Regions from separate parts of the Veillonella sp. 3627 genome, predicted to be linked through region 1. Evidence: riboswitches for the same ligand, from Rfam matches in the RefSeq annotation. Region 1 holds a riboswitch; each other region holds the start of a gene.
The links. Region 1 has a riboswitch for thiamine pyrophosphate ahead of thiC (phosphomethylpyrimidine synthase ThiC). Riboswitches for the same ligand answer to the same signal wherever they lie in the genome.

Region 1 (7,548 bases):
TTACCTTTTCAAATGTTATTTTATAAACAATCCCACCATTATAGCCGTTGTCTTCATAAGGAGGGTTGTAATGATACCATGTACCCGACAAATCGGGATTATCACCGACTGATGTATCAGATGTGCATCCTGTGAAATCCAGCCCCATCATGATTATACCTAATATAATTAGCATATATTTCTTCATGTTCATACTACTAACCTCGTTTTCGCCACAGAATATAGGCGCCTACTACCACACCAAATACTACTACACCAATCATTACATTTCTAACAGTATGAGATGCTTTTAGAAACACAAATCGGATATTTTGATCTTTTTCAAAAGTTATTGTGTTACCATTCACTACACCATCTGTTTTGAAATCAGTTTTAATATCCCCATCTACTGTGATAGTTGTTGTTCCATAGGATTTTCCCATAAAAAACATATATGCATTATTTTCTTCACCATAAGGATAGATAACATGTAGCGCTTCAGGTTTATCTATGGCACCATAAATAATTCTGTAACTGTTAGTTAATTCACTTTCATCTGAAAAAGAAGCTGTAATTTTCCAATATTCAGATTTAGCATCTGTTTGATTATTCAAAGCCTTACCAGCTTCATCAACAGCCTCTACATTAATATGTTTTGCACTAAACTGTTTTAAAGTCTCTTTCTCCTTATTTTGTTTTTCCTCAAATGTTTCATCACCTATATGCTTACGGTCATAAATAATTTTATTTACACTGTCGTCAAACCCAGCTTCTAAATCCGTTTTACTTAAAGGTTCAGGAGTATGCAATTGCGCTTCCCATTTCCCGCTAAAGTCACTATCTACTTGTATAGTAGAGTCCATACTTGCACAACCAGTTAGCGCTAATAGTGCGCATCCCAGTGCCAATAGTTTCCATTGTTTCATCATGCACCTCAAAAAAACAATTTTCTCAAATGTTACTCTCATGTAAATTCACTAGTTGCATTACACAAAAACATATTTACTATCTATATAATACATCAATCGTATTGCTATAATCAATTTATCTATACAACAAAACAACCAACTCCTATCCAAGAGTTGGCTGTTTCGTTTCTCATTTATAATATATCTATTTTCTCTCCCTCTAAGGCTTTATTGATGCTCCGTACGGCGCAGAATTTTCCGCACATACTGCAAGCTTCTTTATGTCCTTCTTCTGGGGCACGACTTTCACGGATGCGACGTGCTTTTTCAGGATCTAGTGCTACTGCATATTGTGCTTCCCAATCGAGTTTTTGGCGTGCCTCTGCCATCCGGTCATCGCGATCTCGTGCATTCGGAATACCTTTTGCAATGTCTGCGGCATGAGCTGCGATTTTGAAAGCCATAATGCCTTCTTTCACATCATTTTCGTCAGGTAAGGCTAAGTGTTCCGCTGGTGTTACATAGCAAAGGAAGGCTGCCCCATGCATGGCTGCCACTGCACCACCGATGGCAGCTGTAATATGGTCATAGCCTGGTGCAATGTCTGTTACTAATGGTCCTAATACATAGAACGGCGCCCCATCGCAGATTGTTTGTTGTACTTCCATGTTAGCTTGCACTTGATTCAATGGTACATGACCAGGACCTTCCACTAACACTTGTACACCACGTTCGCGAGCTCGTTTTGTTAACTCCCCAAGTCGAACAAGTTCTTCGATTTGACAGATATCTGTAGCATCTGCCAAGCAACCAGGACGGCAGGCGTCGCCAAGGGAAATTGTCATGTCATATTCTGCACAAATATCCAAGATTTCATCATAGTATTCATAGAACGGATTCTCTTGACCAGTCATGGACATCCAGGCAAAGACTAAACTACCGCCACGGCTCACAATGTTTAATTTTCGGTTGTGACGTTTAATTTGCTCCACTGTATGTTGCGTAATTCCACAATGTAAGGTAACAAAATCTACCCCATCTTCTGCATGGAGACGGATCGTAGAAATAAAGTCTTCAGCTGTCAATTCGCCTAAATCTTTTTGGTGATGGATAACGCTATCATAGATAGGCACGGTACCAATCATAACGGGACATTCTTTTGTGAGTAGACGGCGGAATACTTTTGTATCACCATGTGTAGACAAGTCCATAATCGATTCAGCCCCTAATGCCACTGCATGATGGACTTTTTTCATCTCTTCTTCGTAGTCTGTACAATCCTTGGATGTGCCTAAGTTTACATTAATTTTTGTGCGTAACTTCTGACCGATTCCTTCTGGTTGTAAAGATGTATGATGCTTGTTGCACGGAATTGTTACATGTCCTTTTGCCACTAAGTCTCGTAATACTTCAACATCCATGTTTTCTTTTTCTGCTACCACTTTAATCGCGTCGGTAACAATGCCTTTTTGGGCTGCTTGCATTTGTGTGTAAAACATAAAAAGCTCCTTTCATTACAAAGGAGCCTATTTTGGGTGCTCTATACACAAAAAGGTATCGACATTACATCGATACCCACATATGTCAGCGTGCTTCCTACGCGGGCATGATCCCGATCAGGTCAAAAGGTCAGGTACTTCATAGTCCTTTCTCAGCCTATTACATAGGCTCCCTTGCAAATCTAAAATATTTACTTGCTTATAGTATATCATGAAATGGTGGATTTTTATAGAAAATTATTCTTCCTCATCCATGATGGCATTATGATACACATAACGCATATATTGCTATAAACCTTTGGTATTAAGCCATTCTTGTAAAAAAGGTTGTGCAACGGTTGTGCAACCGTTCCCAAAAACAGTTTTTATTGATAACGTTATAAATTGTTTTTTATACGTTACCGAAACATTTTATAGGCTAGTCCACCTAATAAAAGCACCTCAATAAATCGGTGCTTTTGACTATTTTTCTTGTACTTCTTTATTTCTTCCTTCTGCTCTTCTAAGTATAGATTGGCTTTCTCCAATGAGATTTGCTGCTCTGTCAATTTCTGCTCTTGTAGATTTAATTTCTCCTTGGATGCTCTCAACTGCTCCCTCTGTTCTTCTAGTAGCTGCTTCGCTTCTAGTAATGCTACTTTCGATTCGTTCGTTGATAACTTCGCTACGTTCAACTGCATCTCTAACCTCTCGATTGAGTTTGCTTGCTTCTTGTTGATTGTATTGAGCTCGTCTAAGTTCTTGCTGAGCATCTTGTATTCGCTTTGTGTTAATGTCACTCCCTGTTCCGCAAATGTATAGCAGGGCACAGATAATAGTACCAAAGCCACTAGCAAGCATAATCGTGTGTTTCTTAATCCATGAAAGAATAGTTCCATACATTTCAACCTCCTAATATTGCTCCCATTCCGCATCATAACCTCGGACATCAATGTGTACAAATTGTAGTCCATAATATCTGCCAACACCATCTGCACCACACTCTTTTGCAATATCTGCTAATTCATCAACACTAATATCGTCCACTGTAATGTCAGCAGCTGTTCCTAATACATGTTGAGAGTTAGGCACTCCACCTACCTCACGATTGTGGTCTTCACAACGGTATCCACTTTCGATATATACTGGTCGTCCTACACGTTCTCGGATTTTATCCAATACATCTACTAAACGTTTGTCAATAATATGATCCAACACATTTTTCCCATCTACTACATTATGTCGATGACATTTGCAGGCAAACTCATAATCCTCAAAATAATTTCCAATTTTCATATATGTCTCCTTATAACTTAAATTTGAACTTACTTTCAATCATGTCTCTGATGGTATCTAAAAACTTTCCCATCATTACATTTCCACCATCACGCATATTTTCTAGTACACTCAAAAATTCTGCTGAGGCTAAATATAACCAAACTAAATTAACTACAAAGGCTTCTTTCCCTGCCATAAAATCAAAGCACCAACCTATGGCTGTAGCAAATACATATGTCATTACCTTTGTCACAAAGGGTTTTCTCATATGTTTAGATGAAATTAATCCCTTTTCAAACGCAGGAATGATTGCTATATACTTATCCCAAGCAGATATACTTTCTTTGTCTGCTCCCGCTTCTACTAACATCTGATAGGCAATCGCTCCCCATCTAGTCAGCAAATCAAATAAAACTAATAAAATAAACACGCCCAGTACTTGAACGTGCTTTAAATTCATTAGCCATATAGCGGCACTACCTATAAGGGATAGTCCCACCTTTATAATCCACGACTCTACTAGAATATCTCGTAGAGATTCTAAAAATCCCATATCGAATACCATTTTACCTTTTAATACACCTAAACAATAAAACTTATCAGATCTGGTTTATCTCTAGCTCTGTTCATAATCACTCCTACCATCTCTCTTGAACAATATTATTCCTCTTTTTTGTCTTCCATATTCATTAAATCGTTGTGAATGCATCCCTCAGTAGGGCAAGTACCGTCTTGATTGAGTGTAGCATAACACCATTCACAAAAATGCATTACGGGAATATCTGAGTGTACTTCGTAATTATCCATTTACTTTACCTCCTTAATCTTTGCAATCATTTCTTGTGTAAGTTTTTTATACTGCTCTTGTAAATCAGCTACACTAGCACCACTTAATGTACGTCTTGCTAGCGTTTGTTCTAATGTTTCAAAACGTTTGTCATAGTAGGCTTTAATTTCTGCAATATGTTCTGCTTTAGTAGGTACTACGGGTTCGGGTACATAGTCAATAAAGTTACTGTTGATGTAGCATTTATTGTTATAAAATTCATTTTGTATATCTTGATTACCTACTAGATATGTATGGTTCGGATATTGCATTTTAGCAAAATTTAATACTGATTCTTCTGTGTCTCCATGTAATCCTACTAAGTAGGTAGTTACTCGGAGACCTTTTTCATCTAAGACAAAAATATATTTATTCTCCATATAAACCTCCTTTAAACACCTATCGCCATATATATAACAGTACGCCGTGAATTTTGTGTTCCAATGACTTCAGAAATTGTGACTGATGTTATATCTAGCTTTTTTGTTTGAACACTTGCTAGCCACTTATCGGAACGTGGATTAATGTGGCTGTAAAATATTCCAAAACATTTTTTTCTAAATGCAATTGGGAAGGTTGCTGTATATTGTGCTTCTCCCGTTGAATGTGTTATGCGTATATATCCAAATTGTATGATTACTGTATTTTCCCCTTGACCAATTAAGATATATCCTTCATCATCTCCGGTATATTTTACTTGTACATTTAACGTTTGCCCTGTGCTTCCACCTACATCACTTAATAATTCTTTTACCACTGCTAGTGTAGGAGCAAGGCTTGTATTTGTATCTGCCTTATTTGTTGTTAAAAGCTTTAAAACTGTTGTCACATCGCCTTTTGTAATATTTAAGCCTTCATTATGTCTTGTTATATCGGTAACGGTTGCATCATAATCGCCATGATAATGCCATGCACCCCATGCGTTATAGAACGTTCGATAGCAGATATTACAAGGTTTGTTATTCGCACCATAGGAGTAGAATAATTGCGTAATCTTATTAGTATCACTTTTAATAACCTGTACTACACCGTAATAGTAAACCCGTGTAGCATTAGGTGCATTTCTCCACCCCCACATGCTTGCGGTTGCTTCATACATACCAGTATCTGTGAGATTATTCCAATCGTTGATACCCGTAGGCATAGGCTTCATACTCATGTATTTGTTAAGATTATGTGCAGTGGAGTCTATATTATGTTCACTAATTTTAGTGGCAATAGAATTATTTATATCACTTACCTTTCTCTTCTCCTCTTCAATAGATGTTTGTAATGGATAAATTAATTCACGCCCAATATCGTTTTTAATAGCTCCTTTTAAGGGTGCAATCAATTCACGATTTATATCATTTTTTATATTCGTTTGAATCGTTTGTAGCTCACCTTTTGTCACCCAGTTAGTTGTTTTGCTTTGTAGATCTGTTTGTGTTACACAATTTCCAATTTTACTTTGAAATTCTTCTTTTGTTACCCAATTATTAATTTTACTTTGTAGATCTTCTTGCGTTACCCAGTTACCAGTTTTGGCGGCTCCAGCTTTGTTGGCCCATTCCTTGGCTTTCTGCACCTCTGATGTAGCACTAGACACATATCCTTGCATATCTCTTACAATAGTGGCAGCATAACTTTTATATTCCTGTAATAGCTGATTCACAGTATCTCTCATTGATTCAGCTTCTCTATTCTTATCCAGAATCGATTGTTGCATGCTTTGAATCCCATTAGATATACCCTTTACTTCTTCTATAGCTTGTTCTAAATTGTGTGCATGACCTTCTGCAGCACTTGCCTTTTCAATAACACTTGCTTTTAATTGATTAATCTCTTCTTTAGTAGCTATAGTAGAGGATTGTATATTACGTAATTCTGCTATGGAGTTTTCCATAGTTCCGACATAACCCTTTATTTCTCGTGCTTTAGTTTCTACAGCTCCTACACCTTGTAAGATATCACTATTTTTAAGTCGCTTTGTAATGTCACTTTCTACTTGTTCTAAGCTTTGTAACACTGTCTGCTCTGTAGATCGTATTTCTTGCTTTGCTCTCTCCTTTAGTGTTTCAGTATCTCTTTCTAAACGACTAAGTTTTTCTTTAATTTCCCCATGCATCGTCAGTGATTCTCTATGAATCCCATCTATTTGCTCTTTAATTCTATCAATATTAGCTTTAGTAGATGTGACTTCACTTGTAATACGTTCCACTCCATCAAATGGATTCTCTACAAGTTCAATTGCATTTCTTTCACGGTTGATACGTAAATAGGCGTTTCCTATTTGTGTCGGAATTACAGTATCAAACTGTTCTGATAACACTTGTAGTGGAATACCTTTATGATGACTACCTAATTCCTGTATCATACGAACAATCTTATCTAATTGCCCTTGTAATGCTGTATAAATTGGTTCATTAGGCAACTGTAATGTATTATTCCGTGGAGTTTCCCTAGTAAGCAATACACTTTCATTCCTTGCCAGTGGAGTACCATTCTTTGGATATGTATATTGCTTAGTAGTAGAATTAAACTCAAAATTTGTAGAAATTCGTTTTGTTTTCCCATTACTAATTACGTAACCTACAATGTCCTCTTTCCTTGTGAACGAGTACGGGTATGCAAAGGTCTTATTCTGACCATCCCCTTCGTACATGATACTCACTCTTTCATCATTAACCATATGTGTCTCCTTTCTACTGTACCTTTGAATATAAAAGGAGCTACCCACGATAGATAGCTCCTAATTACTATTTTCTTTTTTCCTCACGACTTCGAAGATTCTTATCAAATGCAATGGCAGTGATTAAATCCCTTAGTGTAGCTTCTGTATTAGAAAATGACCATTTTGCCAGTGTCCAAAAACCATCGGTAAAGGTATCACTAAACCCTGTGAGTCGATTGCTCACCTGGCTTGTTGACCGCATCACATCAATCCAAGATTTTTTACTGCTTTTCACATTTCTATACAACTCTAATAATTTTGGCATTAGACTAAGTGCAACAGTTTCATTTCCTTTGCTCATACTCGGTTTTCCCATAGCCATATCCATAGCCAAGGAAACTCCATCTCTAAGTATTGGAAAACCTA
Region 2 (7,548 bases), 130 kb from region 1:
CTATGCCCAATAATTCATCATATGGCAACTGTATGATAGCCCCCGTATTAATACAAATTCGATTATGCCCCATTGCAAAAGCATTGATAGAATCATCATTTTTGATAAACCAGTCGAATTGCGACATATCGATGCCCGTATGGTTTTGTATATCCTTCTGAATCATCTGCAGAATCTCTATCTCTTGCCCTAGAGGACGACGTCCCCCATAGAGCCACATCGTAATGCGATGAAACCAAGGAATTTGCGCTAGTGCCGCCACAAGTAACACAGATGTACCTGCTACGGCATAGCTAATATTTTCCAGGTTAATACGCACATGAAAGAGGTCCATCGCTTTCATCAGAAAAGGATGATCAATAGGACCAAAGATAACTTGGTACATGTACAGAATACTGCCAATGATAAATACATTCGCAAAAAATGTGAGTACTGTAATAATCATAAGATTTTATTTCAATTTACCTAAGTTACTTACTTCGTAAGTCATACGTAATAATTGAAGACGATTTTGCTTCACTGCTTCGTCTTTATCCATAACCATAACATGTTCAAAGAATGTTTCAATATATGGCACCAAGGATTCTGCCAAACTTACAGCTTTCACATAGTCACCTGCCTCTAAGGCATTACGATTTGTTGTATATACCGGCAATGCCGCTTTGTACAAGGCTTGTTCAGAATCTTCTTTTAACAAGGATTCGTCAACGCCTGTGAAAGTCACATCTTTTACCATATTAAAAATACGTGTGTAAGCCTGCATTAATGGTTCGTTTTCATCAATACGGTTTGCTGTTAAGGCTTGTCCTAAACCTTCTGCTAGAGCAACTGTGACAGTCTCTTGGCTCAATACGATATCTACCACTTGATATGGCATGCCTTGTTCTAACAAGATATTTTTCAAGCGAAGGATGAAGAAGTTTTCTAATTGACCTAGTAATTCTTCTTGTTTTTCACTAGCCACGCCTAATAATTCCATTGCTTTTACCCAGATTGGACGCATGGATAAAGACCATTTGCTATCCATCAAGATGTTGATGATACCGATTGTTTGGCGGCGCAATGCATATGGATCTTGGGAACCTGTAGGGATTAAACCACGGCTGAACGTAGCTACAATGGTATCTACTTTATCTACGATACTCAAAATACGTCCTGCATCGGTAGTTGGTAAGATATCCCCTGCAAAACGAGGCAAATATTGTTCAAAAATTGCTTCCCCTACAGCTGGTGTTTCGCCATCTAGTAAAGCATATTCTTTACCCATAATGCCCTGTAATTCAGTAAATTCACTCACCATACCTGTCGTTAAGTCAGTTTTAGCAAGATGAGTAGCTCGTTCTAAGGTAGCTGTATCTGCAAATCCTACTTCCTTCGCTAACGCAGCACCTAATGTAAGTAGACGTTCTGTTTTATCTTTCAAATTGCCCAAACCTTCTTGGAAGACAATTTTTGTCAATGCTTCATAACGACCTGCTAATGGCGTTTTACGGTCTTCGTTAAAGAAGAACTTCGCATCGTCTAAACGAGCACGAAGTACACGTTCATTACCGGCTGCTACCACATCCAAAGATTTGCTATCGCCGTTGCGAACAGTTAAAAACATAGGAAGTAATGTTCCTTTGCCATCCACCATTGGAAAATAGCGTTGATGGTCTTTCATTGGTGTAATGATGCAATCTGATGGCAAAGTTAAGTAGCTTTCATCAAAAGTACCACAAAGTGCTGTTGGATATTCTACTAGGAAAGTAACTTCATCTAATAAATCCTCATCCCACACCACAGTAGCCCCTTTAGTGGCTGCTAGTTCTGTTAATTGTTTACGGATTGTTTCACGGCGTACGTCTTGGTCGATCATAATGAAGTTTTTAGTTAGTGTATCTAAGTAATCTTTTGGTTCTGTTATGGTCAATTCAGATTCACCTAAGAAACGATGTCCACGGCTTACATTTGTACTTGTTACATTAGCAAATGTCACTGGTACTACGTCTTGACCAAATAATGCCACCAACCAACGTACTGGACGAACGAAACGTTCTTCTAAATCGCCCCAATGCATGGATTTAGGGAAACTTAAACCTGTAATCAAGGATGGTAATACGTCAGATAAAACTTCTTTTGTATCTAAACCAGCTGTCGTTGTATCAGCAAAGATATATCCATCTACTACTTTCAATTCAGATACATCTAATCCTTTACCACGAGCAAAACCGATAGCTGCTTTTGTAGCATTTCCATCAGCATCATAGGCAATGGATACAGATGGACCTTTATGAGTTTCGTGAACATCTTCACCACGTTCTGCTACGTCATTGATGAGTAATGCAACACGGCGAGGTGTGGCATACACTTTCACAGCCCCATGTGGAATGTGACGCTCTGCCAATGCAGCTATTGCTAATTCACCTAATTGTTTAATAATATTTGGCAAAAATCCTGCAGGAATTTCTTCTGCCCCAATTTCAAAGAGTAAATCCTTAGCCATCTTATTTATCTCCTTTCAACAATGGGAAACCAAGTTCTTCTCGTTTCGCCAAATAATTTTGTGCACAAATACGAGCCATGTTACGAACACGACCGATGAAAGCTGTTCTTTCAGAAATAGAAATAGCACCACGTGCATCTAGCAAGTTGAATGTATGGGAACATTTCAACACATAATCGTAAGCCGGCAATACAAAACCTAATTGACATACACGTGTAGCCTCTGCTTCGTACATGTCGAACAATTTGAACAACATATCTGTATCTGCTAATTCAAAGCTGTACGTAGATTGCTCTACTTCGTTAGCATGCCATACATCACCATATGTATATTGTTCGTTCCATTGTAAGTCATACACATTTTCTACGCCTTGAATGTACATAGCCAAACGTTCTAAGCCATATGTAATTTCAACGGATACAGGTTTCACGTCGATAGATCCTACTTGTTGGAAATAGGTAAACTGCGTTACTTCCATACCGTCTAACCATACTTCCCAACCAAGACCCCAAGCGCCTAATGTTGGAGATTCCCAGTTATCTTCTACGAAACGGATATCATGATCTTCTGCATGAATGCCAAGAGCAGCCAAACTTTGCAAGTATAATTCTTGAATATTGTCTGGAGAAGGTTTGATGATAACTTGGAATTGATGATGTTGGAATAAACGGTTTGGATTGTCACCATAACGTCCGTCTGCTGGACGGCGGGATGGTTCTACATAACATACAGACCAAGGTTCAGGCCCTAAAGCATGTAAAAATGTGGCAGGGTTCATCGTACCCGCCCCTTTTTCAATGTCATATGGTTGTTGTAAAATACAACCTTGTTCACCCCAGAAGTTTTGGAGTGTAAAAATCATCTCTTGAAATGTCATTTCCATTCCTCCTTATGTTTTACAGGGAATAAAAAAGTCCCTGCAACGAAAATCGCTACAGGGACGAGATATACCCGCGGTTCCACCCTAATTGGCTAATGCCCTCTTTTAAAAAATAGCCTTTACTAATTGTCCATACCTAGTATGGTACAACGTTCCTGCCCATGCTCCACAGCGCCTTCTACTCATTTGTGAGCTTTCACCGTCCTCACTCGCTAACGGGAGTATACTCCTCTGCTTCATCACTTATGTATATATACTATTGTATGGATAAAAGGGATTAGTGTCAAGGTGTATCCTCTTAATCAGCGATGTAAGTTCTTAATTACTTTTACTATCCCCCTATTCCACAATAGTCTAGGAATATGTTCTGTATATTATTTTTCCAAGAACATTTTACACCATTCCATGTTCTCTATCCACATAGCAGTTTCATATTCAATGTCTTCCATTTCTGTGATGGCTGAGATCACCGCAATACCGTCCACTGGTTCCGCTAAGACATCATCAAAGTTATCTCGATTAATGCCACCAATAGCCACCATAGGAATAGTTGGATTATGAGCACGTAAAGCTAAAATTAATTCGGGCCCTCGCACAGTTTTGGCATCTTTCTTTGTACTTGTCGCATACATAGGACCTACGCCGATATAATCCACATAGTCCAACTTTGTGTTCTCTAACTCTTCTACAGAGTTAATAGACGTCCCCACAAGGGCGTGAGGCAATCGTTTGCGTACTTCGTCAAGGTCCATATCGTCTTGTCCCACATGGACGCCATCAGCGCCTATCTTTTCAGCTAATTCTACATCATCATTAATGATGAAAGGAACTCCATATTCCTTACAAATGTGTTGCAACTCTCGTGCCAACTGTTCTTTTTCCTCCCCTACAAGAGCTCCTTCTCCTTTTTCACGAAGTTGAAAGCAAGTAATACCGCCTTTACAAGCTTCTGTAAGGGTCTTGTGAATATCCTTCGTATTCGGTGTTCCACAAATGAAGTACAACCCCATCATGGAGCGCACTGTATCTATATCATGATGTTTCAAAATAATCCTCGTTTCTTATCTAACAACCAAAACAGATTACTTATAGTATACCACGACACTAAGTATGGTTGATATGATATGGATCATACCTATATTACTCAGAATATTCATCCCCATAGGCCATATGATTCACTGGCCCATTGCCTGTGCCCAGTCCCGGATTATGCAAAATAGCTAATCGGATATATTCTTTACCAATCGTAATAGCATCTTCCAAGGATTTCCCTTTGGCAAGTTCTGCTGTTATAACAGCAGAGAATGTACAACCTGTGCCATGGGTGTGTACTGTGTCATATTTAGGACTTGTCCAAGAGCGTCGCATGGACATGGTATCTTTTGTAAACAAGTAATCTGTGGCCTCATCTCCGATGTGACCACCTTTGATGATCACCGCTTGAGGGCCTAATTCTTGTAAAATGCGAATCCCTGCTGTATGCAAAGCTTCTACCGTATCAATTTTCATATCTGCCAGTACTTCGGCTTCACTGCGGTTCGGTGTAATCAAAGTCGCTTTCGGAATCAATTTGCTTTGTAAGGCTTTCACCGCCTCATCGGAAATCAATCGATCCCCACTGGTGGCAATCATCACAGGGTCTAACACATACGGTACTTTTGGATCTATGTAGGTTCCGATTAGTTCCATCATCTCTGCTGTGGCTAACATACCCGTTTTCACTGCTTCTGGAACAATATCTGTAAATACGGCTTGCAATTGTGCTGCAATCATAGAAAGGTCCATGTGTGCAATTTGCGTCACACCTCTTGTGTTTTGTGCCACCACGGATGTAATAACAGCCATCCCATAGACATGACGACTTTGAAAGCTTTTTAAGTCCGCCATCACCCCTGCACCACCTGTTGGATCTGTTCCTGCAATCGTTAATGCTCTATGTAATTTCATAGGAGTCTCCTTTACTAGTAACAAAAAAGAACCAATCCTAGGGACGGTTCTTATACAATATCTAGTATTTGATGCCATCCACTTTCCTCCGCCAGCATTATCTGGTTCAGGTCTAGGGTTTTGACACTCATCAATCTCAGCATAAGCACCCCTAGTGGTTCTTATATTAATTTAGTTATAACATGAAATATGCTCCAATGCAATACAATAAATTACAGCTAAGCTACTTTCACTAGAAGATATTCCCTCTCAATATAGATATTCATATATCCTATGTATTTCATATAATACATTACATTCACCTATACATTCCTATTGACGTAGTATCATTCAATTCGTATAATACATCTATAAGGGGTGCTCACTGAAGTGGGCTGAGAAGTAGCTACGTGCTACTAACCCATAACCTGATTTGGATAATGCCAACGTAGGGATATATTAGCATATTTTTGTAGTACCTATACAAACACATAAGGACACATTACCATATGGTTCCTGTTTGCAATACTTGGTCTCTTAAGAATATCTATCATCTACAGGCTAATCGTTTCAGATTAGTCTTTTTTGTTCCCACTGGCATAGTTAGGAGTATTCATGAGTGATTCAAAACTTTCATCATCACGGTTGTCCCTCATTTGGTTCGGCGCCGCTCTTTCCATTGCGGAAATTATGACGGGCACCTATTTTGCGCCCCTAGGATTTTCTGACGGCCTATTGGCCATCATCATCGGTCACGTCATCGGCTGCTTGTTATTATTTGGTGCAGGACTCATCGGCGCTCGTGAACACATGAGTTCTATGCAAACTGTATCCACTGTCTTTGGCAATGGGGGCATGAAATTATTTTCTATTTTAAACGTTCTACAACTGATTGGTTGGACCGGTATTATGATTTATGACGGTGCTCTTGGTGCCGTAGAGTTATGGAATCTACCATTCACTGCGTGGACTTTCATTATCGGGGCCCTCATCATTGTATGGCTCTTCATTGGTATCCGTAACATGGGGTATATCAACAGCATCATGGGCTACGGCTTAGGTATCCTCTGCATCTATTTGTTAATTAGCTTGTTACAAGAAAGTTCCATTCATAGCCAAGGAATCATCACTGATGAAATGACTTTCACAGCGGCTTTGGAATTATCCATTGCTATGCCATTGTCTTGGCTACCATTGATTAGTGATTATACTCGATTATCCAAGAACCCTGTGGCAGGTACTGCATCTAGTGCCATCGTATACGGCGTAACTAGTTCTGTCATGTATGTATTAGGCCTCGCTGCGGCCCTCTATACAAATGAAAGCAACATTGCAAAGGTTCTACTTCATGCTGGCTTAGGATTTGGTGGGTTAATTATCATCGTATTCTCTACTGTCACAACTACTTTTATGGATGCCTTATCTGCTGGTATTTCCTCTGAAAGCTTGCAGACTAAATATTCTGGTCGTACCATCGGTATTATCGTTACCGTCATCGGCACCATCGGTGCATCCATCTATCCAATGGATAATATCATTCCTTTCTTATATATGATTGGATCCGTATTTGCCCCAATGATTGCTATTTTATTAACTCACTATTTCTTATTACGTCATTGTCCACACCTTGACCATGGACCTAGCTTGTATATCATTTGTTGGGCATCTGGTACTTATATGTACCATCAATTCCTTGACAGCAACCCATTCTTAGGGGCTAGCCTATCTACTATCGTAGGAACAGCATTAGCAACCATTGCAACGGCCTATATCATTAGCCTAATTTCTAAAAAGAAAAAAGAAATATAACCGCTTACTATACTATTTAGTGCGTATATAAGCACTCATTATTTCATTATACACTTTACAATAACTTCACAAATCAAAACAGGAGCATTCCTTCTATGAAAGGTAGCTCCTGTTTTCATTTTAATATATTAATTATATCATCGTCTCTAAAAACTCAATGCTATGCAATGTATATCCTAGTTGATATGTCAAAAGTTTTCGCAATAGAATTTCTAATTGATCCCATTGATTCGCAGTAAGACGTAAAGGCTTTGTAGGAATCCAATCATAGTTCAAAAGCATTGTTATCCCTTGTTGTAGCTCTTGTTTCACTACATACTGACAGGCTTCATAGATTTCATCGCAAAGACTTGCCATTACCTCAGGGTCTTCACAATGTTGCCCTTGTGGCACAAATCCCGCTAGACTTAACATATGCCACCCCAGCACAATAGAACCTAAGCGAATG
Region 3 (7,548 bases), on a different contig from region 1:
GCTTGACGTGGTAAATCGTAACCAATTTTTTGGAATACATAGCGAATGTATCCAGAGCAATCAAACCCTGCTGGTGTAGTGCCTCCAAATTTATAAGGCACTCCCGTAAACGTATTAGCATAGGTCAAAATCTCTTTCACATTGCCAGATATAGGTTGATGTCCAATCTCTAAGCCTTTGTATGTTTTGCCTTTCTTTTTGAAAGTCAGCCCTTGTGGGGCAGAGCTTTTGTCTTTTTTATGCTTTAACGTAGATGTGATAGCTGTGGATTCTCTATTTGGATCGATATGGGCTAATAATTTAGCATCTTTTTCAGAAATTTCTTTCTTTTTAGATACCGTTTTTGTTGTCGCCGGCAGTGGTTTGCCCATCAATTTTTTATAGGTCACTGCTCCCAATATTCCGTCCACTGTTAATCCATTATCTTTTTGGAACAATCTAACAGCCCACTTTGTGTTTGCATCATATTCGCTAGTTTCCCTAGCTTTATAACCAGCAGCGATGAGTTTCTTTTGAATACCAAGAATTTCATTGCCTGTATCACCATATTGGTAAGCTCCTTGTACACTAGTACCTAAAAAGCCTACTAATAGAGCGACTGCCAGGTATTGTTTCTTTTTACTCGTCATAGGACTCCTCTCTTATATACGATTATTTGTCTTGTATGTGACAGTTTATGGCGTCTTTCACCCAATATAACGGTCGTTGTTTGACTTCTTCAAAAATTCGTCCCACATATTCTCCGATGATACCAATACCTACCAGTTGTACGCCACCTAGGAAGAAGATAGCCACCCCTAGGGTAGACCAACCACTGATAACATTGTCAGAGAAGAAGTGAACAAACAATATGTGTCCGATCATAATCAGGCTTAATAGTCCGCATAGCAAGCCGATATATAAGGCTAAACGCAAAGGTACTCTAGAAAATGCTGTAATGCCGTCTAAAGCAAAGCGCATCATTTTTTTTACACTAAATTTAGAAGTCCCTGCAAAGCGTGGGGGTGCTACGAAGTGAAATTCATGTTGTACGAATCCCAAGTCGCCTACAATGCCCCGCAAAAATCTACCATGTTCACGGAAGTTTTTCAATGTTTCTAAGGATTTTCGATTCATCAACCGGAAATCGGAACCACCTTCCACGATAGGAACATTGGCTAATTTATTAAGCACTTTGTAATAGTATTTCGATGTAAAAGCTTTTGCCCAACTAGCATCTTCTGTGGAATCACGAATGGTACGTACTACATCTGCACCTGCTTCCCAATGTTTGACTAGTTCTGGAATCAACTCTGGTGGATGTTGCATATCTCCATCCATGGTGATTACCGCATCACCTTGAGCGTAATCTAATCCACAGGTCAAGGCTAATTGATGACCGAAATTTCTTGCCAATAACAGCACTTTTACTTTTGGATCTTGATTACCAATATATCGTAGCATGCCTGCACTATCATCACTGGACCCATCATCGACGAAAATAATTTCATGGTCATAGTCAAGTGTTTGCAATACATCTTTGACTGTAGTATAAAATTTTTGAATATTATCTTCCTCATTAAATACGGGAACAACAATTGACAGTAACATAGCTCCTCCTTATGATCTTTACCTATCTATTTTACAGGATTGAGACTTGTTTTGCAAACTCCGCTGTATATGGCGTTCTTTCCCCGCTTTCGTGCCTAGAGCGTAAAGGGTGAACGCCATGCACTTCTCCACAAATTTACGTTCCACTGAGATTTGCTCCGAAGTGTATGGCGTTCTTAAATGTCAATATGGCTATGCACTCGCTTCATGAAATCAGACATAATAGCTACGCCGGTAATAGAATGTTGCAAACACGTTTGGTAATTGTGCTCGTGGATACCTCCCAAAGCAATACCTTGTACTTGTGGGTAATGAGTCTGAATTTGTTTCAACAGCTCCTTTCCCCTCTTAACGCCAATGCCAGGGTGTCCTGTTTTGCATGGTGTGGGAAAGATGGGACTGATTAAGACGTACTCCAAATTAGGGATTCCTAGGGATGCTAACAACTTGATGTCATCTTCGTTGTGGACGGTACTCCACATAGTTATGTCATGAAAATGTTGTTGCAAGGTAATCCATAGTTCTTCTTGTTCGGATTGCCAATAGCGTATTAGATTAGTGGGTAGATGGATTCGTTTTGCTGTTGCCAAAACGATAGCTAATTGCTCTCGATTCGTAATAACTTTTCCATGGTGCACTACGGTATCCCCGATGGTATCACAGAGTTGGATGTACTCTTCAAAGGGTAAATCAGTGTCACGGCATAGGGTGTACAGACTACTGTGATTTCTCATCCAGTTGTCTGGTTCAGCACTATCTGCCCTCGCATCAGGCAATTTAGTACTATGAAGATTCGCTTTTACTGTAGATCTATATGCTCTACGTATATTATACGGTAAACTGCTTTCTTCTGTATGATTAATACATTGTTTGCCATACTTTTCTAGTCTTTCTATCCCTCTAGACAGTGCTACACCATATGTTGCTAAGCTAATGTCATCTTTCAGTAGCTGGCGATTTGTAATCAATACTAAGGTGTCTATAGATTGGTTATTTTTCTTCATAGAGCACATCGATATAATCACTCATCACCACTTGCATTCCTAAGGCTTTCACATCTTCCATGGCTTCTGCTACGGTTCTACTGTCAGCAATTTCAAATTGTGCATCCCCTTCTTCTTTTTTATTATCTTCAGAAGAATGCTCGCCTATACCTGTGCTGACACCTGCTGACAATTTCGTCGCTGCTAATGGTAGGACCCCGTTACGGAACCTGGCTGTTTCTCTAGTGGAAATCGTAATATTTGCATAAGGTAGGAATAAGCGATATGCCAAGATGACTTGCAATAATTGAGCTTCTCCTACGTCCCCTGCATTGATGGTATCATCATTGACGATAGGCCGCAGGCGTGGACAGGAAATACTAATTTCTCCATGAGGATACGCGCGTTGTAGCATATGGGCATGCAAAGCAGTGGCAAAGGCATCTTTTCGGAAATCATCCAATCCCAATAAGGCTGCTAAACCTACTCCCCGCATACCCCCTCGCAAAGCTCGTTCTTGCGTTTCAAGTCGATAGGGAAATACGCTTTTATTTCCTAACAAATGCAATGTTTTATAATTTTCCCAATTATACGTTTCTTGGAATACGGTCACATAATCGCAACCGCATTCTCGTAGGTATGCATAATCGTCTACATTGGCAGGATAAATTTCTACGCCCACTACCTTAAAATATTTTTTTGCTAATTCACAGGCACGCCCAATGTAAGAAATAGGACTATGGCGTTCACTTTCCCCAGTCAAAATTAGAATATCTTGTAATCCTGTTTTGGCAATATTTTTTAATTCTTCTTCAATACCTGCTTCATCTAACTTCGCCCGATGAATCTGATTTTTACAGTTGAAGCCACAATACACGCATAGGTTATCGCAATAGTTTGAAATATATAACGGTGTAAACAAATATACAGAATTGCCAAAATATCGCGTTCGTACAGCCTTTGCTTTTTCTGCTAGTTCTTCCAAAAATGGTTCTGCTGCAGGAGATAATAAAATTTTTAGTCCTTCTACATCAATGGTATCTTCTTGCAATACACGGCGCACATCATCTGCTGTATATTGATCGTACGTATATTGCTCACGTTCTCGCAATACCGTTTCTAAAATGGGACTTTCAATTTGATCCATGTGGGAGCGATACTTCCAACATGGATCGTCTATATGGTATCTGGTGGTACTAGACATGGCTATTCCTTTCCTATTATCTCAAAAATCCAGTCAACGGAGATGAAGCGCTACCACCGATTTCAAGAGTAGGCCCTAATTTTGACAAATAGGCCAATCGTCCTGCTTGGATGGCTAAACCAAATGCTTTCGCCATACCTCGAATATGGCCCGCAGAAGCTACGGCTGTATTTGCCATGATCGCAGCTACGCCCATTTCCATAGCTTCTGCTGCTTGGGATGGAGCACCAATACCAGCATCTACAATGATAGGCAAATCAATTTCATTCACTAAAATTTTGATAAATTCCTTTGTCTGCAATCCACGATTAGATCCAATTGGCGCCGCTAACGGCATCACCGCAGCGGCTCCAGCATTCACCAAATCACGAGCCACTTCTAAGTCTGGATACATGTATGGCATAACGATGAATCCTTCTTTTGCTAATATTTCTGTAGCTTTAATGGTCTCCCCATTATGTGGCAATAAATATTTTGAATCTTTCATAATTTCTACTTTTACAAAATCTCCACAACCTGTAGCTCGGGATAATCTTGCTATACGCACCGCTTCTTCAGCATCTCTAGCGCCACTCGTATTAGGGATTAAGATAGTATCCTTTGGGATAGCATCTAGGATATTTTCCACTTCTCCACCTACCGCACGACGTAGGGCTAAGGTAATCATTTCTGCGCCCGCTTCTTCTAGGACAGCCTCGATTAAGTCAATAGAAAATTTTCCAGACCCCAAGATAAATCGAGACTGTAATGTATGTCCCCCTAAGGTCCATGTATCTTGTGCTTCCATATCTTTTACTGAACGTGTCATAGGTTCCTCCTTAATCAATATCTTCTCCGTGTAATAATTGAATGACGGCATTTGCCATATGTCCGGCGCACACCATGACACGAGCCGCAGTGATTTTTCCGATAGAATCGATATCACTCACACCATCACCACATAGATACCAACGATGATGTCTCCGTTCACGGCGGATACCATTACTATCCCCCCAACCTGCCATACCGGAACAGCCAACTAATAAGGGTTCTGTAGGATGAGTTAGAATCACTTCTGTCATCCATGCTTTTGTGACAGCCTTATCCACTGCTTCTACGACCATGTCATAGCCATCGATTAATTCAGATAATCTCTCTGGTGTGAGGCATTCATTATGGACGATGACTTCACAGTTTGGATTCATCCGATTGAGGTGGCCTTTCATAGCCTCTACTTTTAAAACGCCCACATCATTCACCTCATAATATTGACGGCCTAAGTTACTTTCATCCACAACGTCGAAGTCTACGATTTCTAACTGACCAATTCCAGCACGGCACAATGCCACTGCCACATGGGATCCAACACCGCCCACGCCGATGAGCAGAACTTTTTTATCCTGTAAAGATACCATTTAGCCACCTCCTACAAAGGTTACTACTTCCATTGTATCTGCAGCGCTGACACGAGTCGATTCCCAGTCTGCTTTAGAAAGAATCTTCCCATTATATTCCACTACGATGCGATCCATTCGAAACGCTAGGGCTGCCAGTACTTCTTGCACTGTTTGCCCCTCATAATGATAGGTTGCTCCATTTACTTTCATCATATCCTCCTAACTATAGCGTTTGCTATATACCTATTCCAAACTAGTATCATACCAATTATCCGTCATGGCTCCTTCACCACATACTAGTATAAAAAAACAGCACGAAAAACCATACCCGCGGTGGTATGCCCCTTCATGCTGTAGCACTCTATCGTCTCACTATTCTGTTCCCCTTGTACATCCACTTAGATACACCTTCCATGTATACTCATATACGATATACCATCCTATAAAAGCACAAAAAAGGACATCCTGTTGGATGTCCTCAGTATGACGAATCAAACTTATCCTACGTTGGCATTATCCAAATCAGGTTATGGGTCAAAACTTTCGTTTACTCTCAGCCAGTAGGCTCCCCAAAGTTCTCTTTCAGTATACGCTGATACGACTCAATTTGCAAGCCTAAGTATCAACAATTTTTATCGTCTCCGTGCAGACACAGAGGCATAATTTTTAATCACAACGATAGGTGTCATTTGGCTATCATTGCCAAATGGATTATCGATTAAAATTTGCGCAATTTGCTGCGGTTTCAATCCACGACTATGCCCTAAGATAGCAGCTCGTTTTAAATCATTCACGTCCGCTACACAAGCTCCATAAGCTCCTGTGGCTTTCATAATAGCATCGGCTACTGCATTTGGTTGTTTTGGTCCATATACAATGCATTTATCAAACGGAGGCATAGTCCCTGTCACATCATCTGTTAAGGATGCGGTCCGTGCCATTTGATAGAACACACCAGATTTTTTAAACACTTTAGCTACGGCTCCACAGAGGAAGGCAAACATCATTTTCCATTCCCCTTCTTTATCCATAGCTGCTTGCATACCATACACAGATGCCATAGATCCATCCGGATGAATAAAGCGATTTAAAAATTTAGCTTGCCAAGATACTTTTAAATCTTCTGGTCGTGTAAACTCCCCTTGCGTGATAGCCACGACGGATTCTGCTACGCACACAATATCTTCTGGTCCAATATAAGGGCCTGCAAATTCTACGATAGCCTCAACGATATCATCTTTGTTCGTTAAAATACGCGTAGGGATTGGTAAAAGTTCTAATTCAGCCATGATATACCTCCTATTTACGCATTGCTACTTCTAACTCTTCTGCAGTTAGAGTAATTCTAGTTTTTGAAATACGGTACGCCTCGCGACCTACCACTTGATGGTAGATATCGATAGGCATGTCTGGGAATCCCACTAAGTCTTTACGAATGTTACCACTATTAGCCGTCATCACTAGACGCAAACGAATAGTACTGCCTTGTCGTTGTTTATAGACTAACGCTTCCCAATAGCCATCATGACGTTCTGCTTTTGCGTCGGTTAACCACGATTGAATTCGTACATTGTCAAATTGTTCTTGTGGTAACAAATGACGAGGGAACATATCCATGATGGTTCCGTATTGTTTGCCTCTATTCACAAATGGAATATCCGTAGATAACACTACTTGATCAAAACTAATGTCTTCTACCACAAATGGAGTGCGACGTTTTACCAAGATTACAATGTCTTCATTGCCTTGGCGCCATGCAAATATGCGGTAGGCAATATAAATGATAGCAATGATACAGGCTATCCACACTAGGGTATCTATTAATGTGTAAATATACATAATTCCTCCTATAGAGTAATGAGCTTAGCTTCTAAGCTAGTATCCTTGAAAATATCTTGTACGATAGACGTTACTCGATCCGCATGGCTAGTAACACAAACTTGTATAGAGCCTTTCCTACCTGATGTCTGCTCCAAATCTTCTCCGTACAAAATAGCTCCTACAGCATCAGATGTTTCCCACGCAGGGTCTACAAAGCAAATTTGTTCTTTAGCCAACTCACGCAATATGGGTTCTACTAAAGGATAGTGGGTACATCCTAAAATGGCCACTTCCACATTTGCCTCTACCAAAGGCTGTACATATTCTTTTGCACAATGTCGTAAAACTGCATCATCTAAATGACCTTCTTCAATACAGGCCGCCAAATCTTTACAGCCTTGTTCTACCACTTTCACATGAGGTTTTAAGCTATGTACCGCATCCATATGTTTATGACTATTAATAGTCGCGACGGTAGCCATAATGCCTAAAGGTCCTTTACGTTTCTGTTTGACTTTGATACGCAGAGCATCATGAATCCCCTGGGCCATCCCCACAATAGGTACATCAAATT

Region 2: another riboswitch for thiamine pyrophosphate. It lies ahead of thiD (bifunctional hydroxymethylpyrimidine kinase/phosphomethylpyrimidine kinase); the one in region 1 lies ahead of thiC (phosphomethylpyrimidine synthase ThiC).
Region 3: another riboswitch for thiamine pyrophosphate. It lies ahead of thiS (sulfur carrier protein ThiS); the one in region 1 lies ahead of thiC (phosphomethylpyrimidine synthase ThiC).

The regions. Positions count from the first base shown of each region.
Region 1 is NZ_RQVG01000001.1:149,791-157,338, forward strand. Features, by position in the region: gene EO114_RS00705 (hypothetical protein) at 1-193, opposite strand, end outside; gene EO114_RS00710 (hypothetical protein) at 198-905, opposite strand; gene thiC (phosphomethylpyrimidine synthase ThiC) at 1,082-2,386, opposite strand; TPP riboswitch at 2,464-2,572, opposite strand; gene EO114_RS00720 (hypothetical protein) at 2,849-3,268, opposite strand; gene EO114_RS00725 (D-Ala-D-Ala carboxypeptidase family metallohydrolase) at 3,278-3,661, opposite strand; gene EO114_RS00730 (hypothetical protein) at 3,672-4,208, opposite strand; gene EO114_RS07825 (hypothetical protein) at 4,304-4,450, opposite strand; gene EO114_RS00735 (hypothetical protein) at 4,451-4,849, opposite strand; gene EO114_RS00740 (pyocin knob domain-containing protein) at 4,861-7,140, opposite strand; gene EO114_RS00745 (RapH N-terminal domain-containing protein) at 7,208-7,548, opposite strand, start outside.
Region 2 is NZ_RQVG01000001.1:19,381-26,928, reverse strand. Features, by position in the region: gene EO114_RS00105 (zinc metalloprotease HtpX) at 1-445, opposite strand, end outside; gene glyS (glycine--tRNA ligase subunit beta) at 452-2,485, opposite strand; gene glyQ (glycine--tRNA ligase subunit alpha) at 2,487-3,362, opposite strand; gene thiE (thiamine phosphate synthase) at 3,740-4,411, opposite strand; gene thiD (bifunctional hydroxymethylpyrimidine kinase/phosphomethylpyrimidine kinase) at 4,506-5,312, opposite strand; TPP riboswitch at 5,379-5,475, opposite strand; TPP riboswitch at 5,656-5,763, shown strand; gene cytX (putative hydroxymethylpyrimidine transporter CytX) at 5,907-7,100, shown strand; gene EO114_RS00075 (DNA repair protein RecO) at 7,233-7,548, opposite strand, start outside.
Region 3 is NZ_RQVG01000012.1:25,704-33,251, forward strand. Features, by position in the region: gene EO114_RS06895 (NlpC/P60 family protein) at 1-629, opposite strand, end outside; gene EO114_RS06900 (glycosyltransferase family 2 protein) at 652-1,590, opposite strand; gene EO114_RS06905 (thiamine phosphate synthase) at 1,767-2,594, opposite strand; gene thiH (2-iminoacetate synthase ThiH) at 2,581-3,777, opposite strand; gene EO114_RS06915 (thiazole synthase) at 3,794-4,564, opposite strand; gene thiF (sulfur carrier protein ThiS adenylyltransferase ThiF) at 4,596-5,171, opposite strand; gene thiS (sulfur carrier protein ThiS) at 5,172-5,363, opposite strand; TPP riboswitch at 5,636-5,735, opposite strand; gene EO114_RS06930 (coenzyme F420-0:L-glutamate ligase) at 5,786-6,442, opposite strand; gene EO114_RS06935 (hypothetical protein) at 6,453-6,992, opposite strand; gene murI (glutamate racemase) at 7,001-7,548, opposite strand, start outside.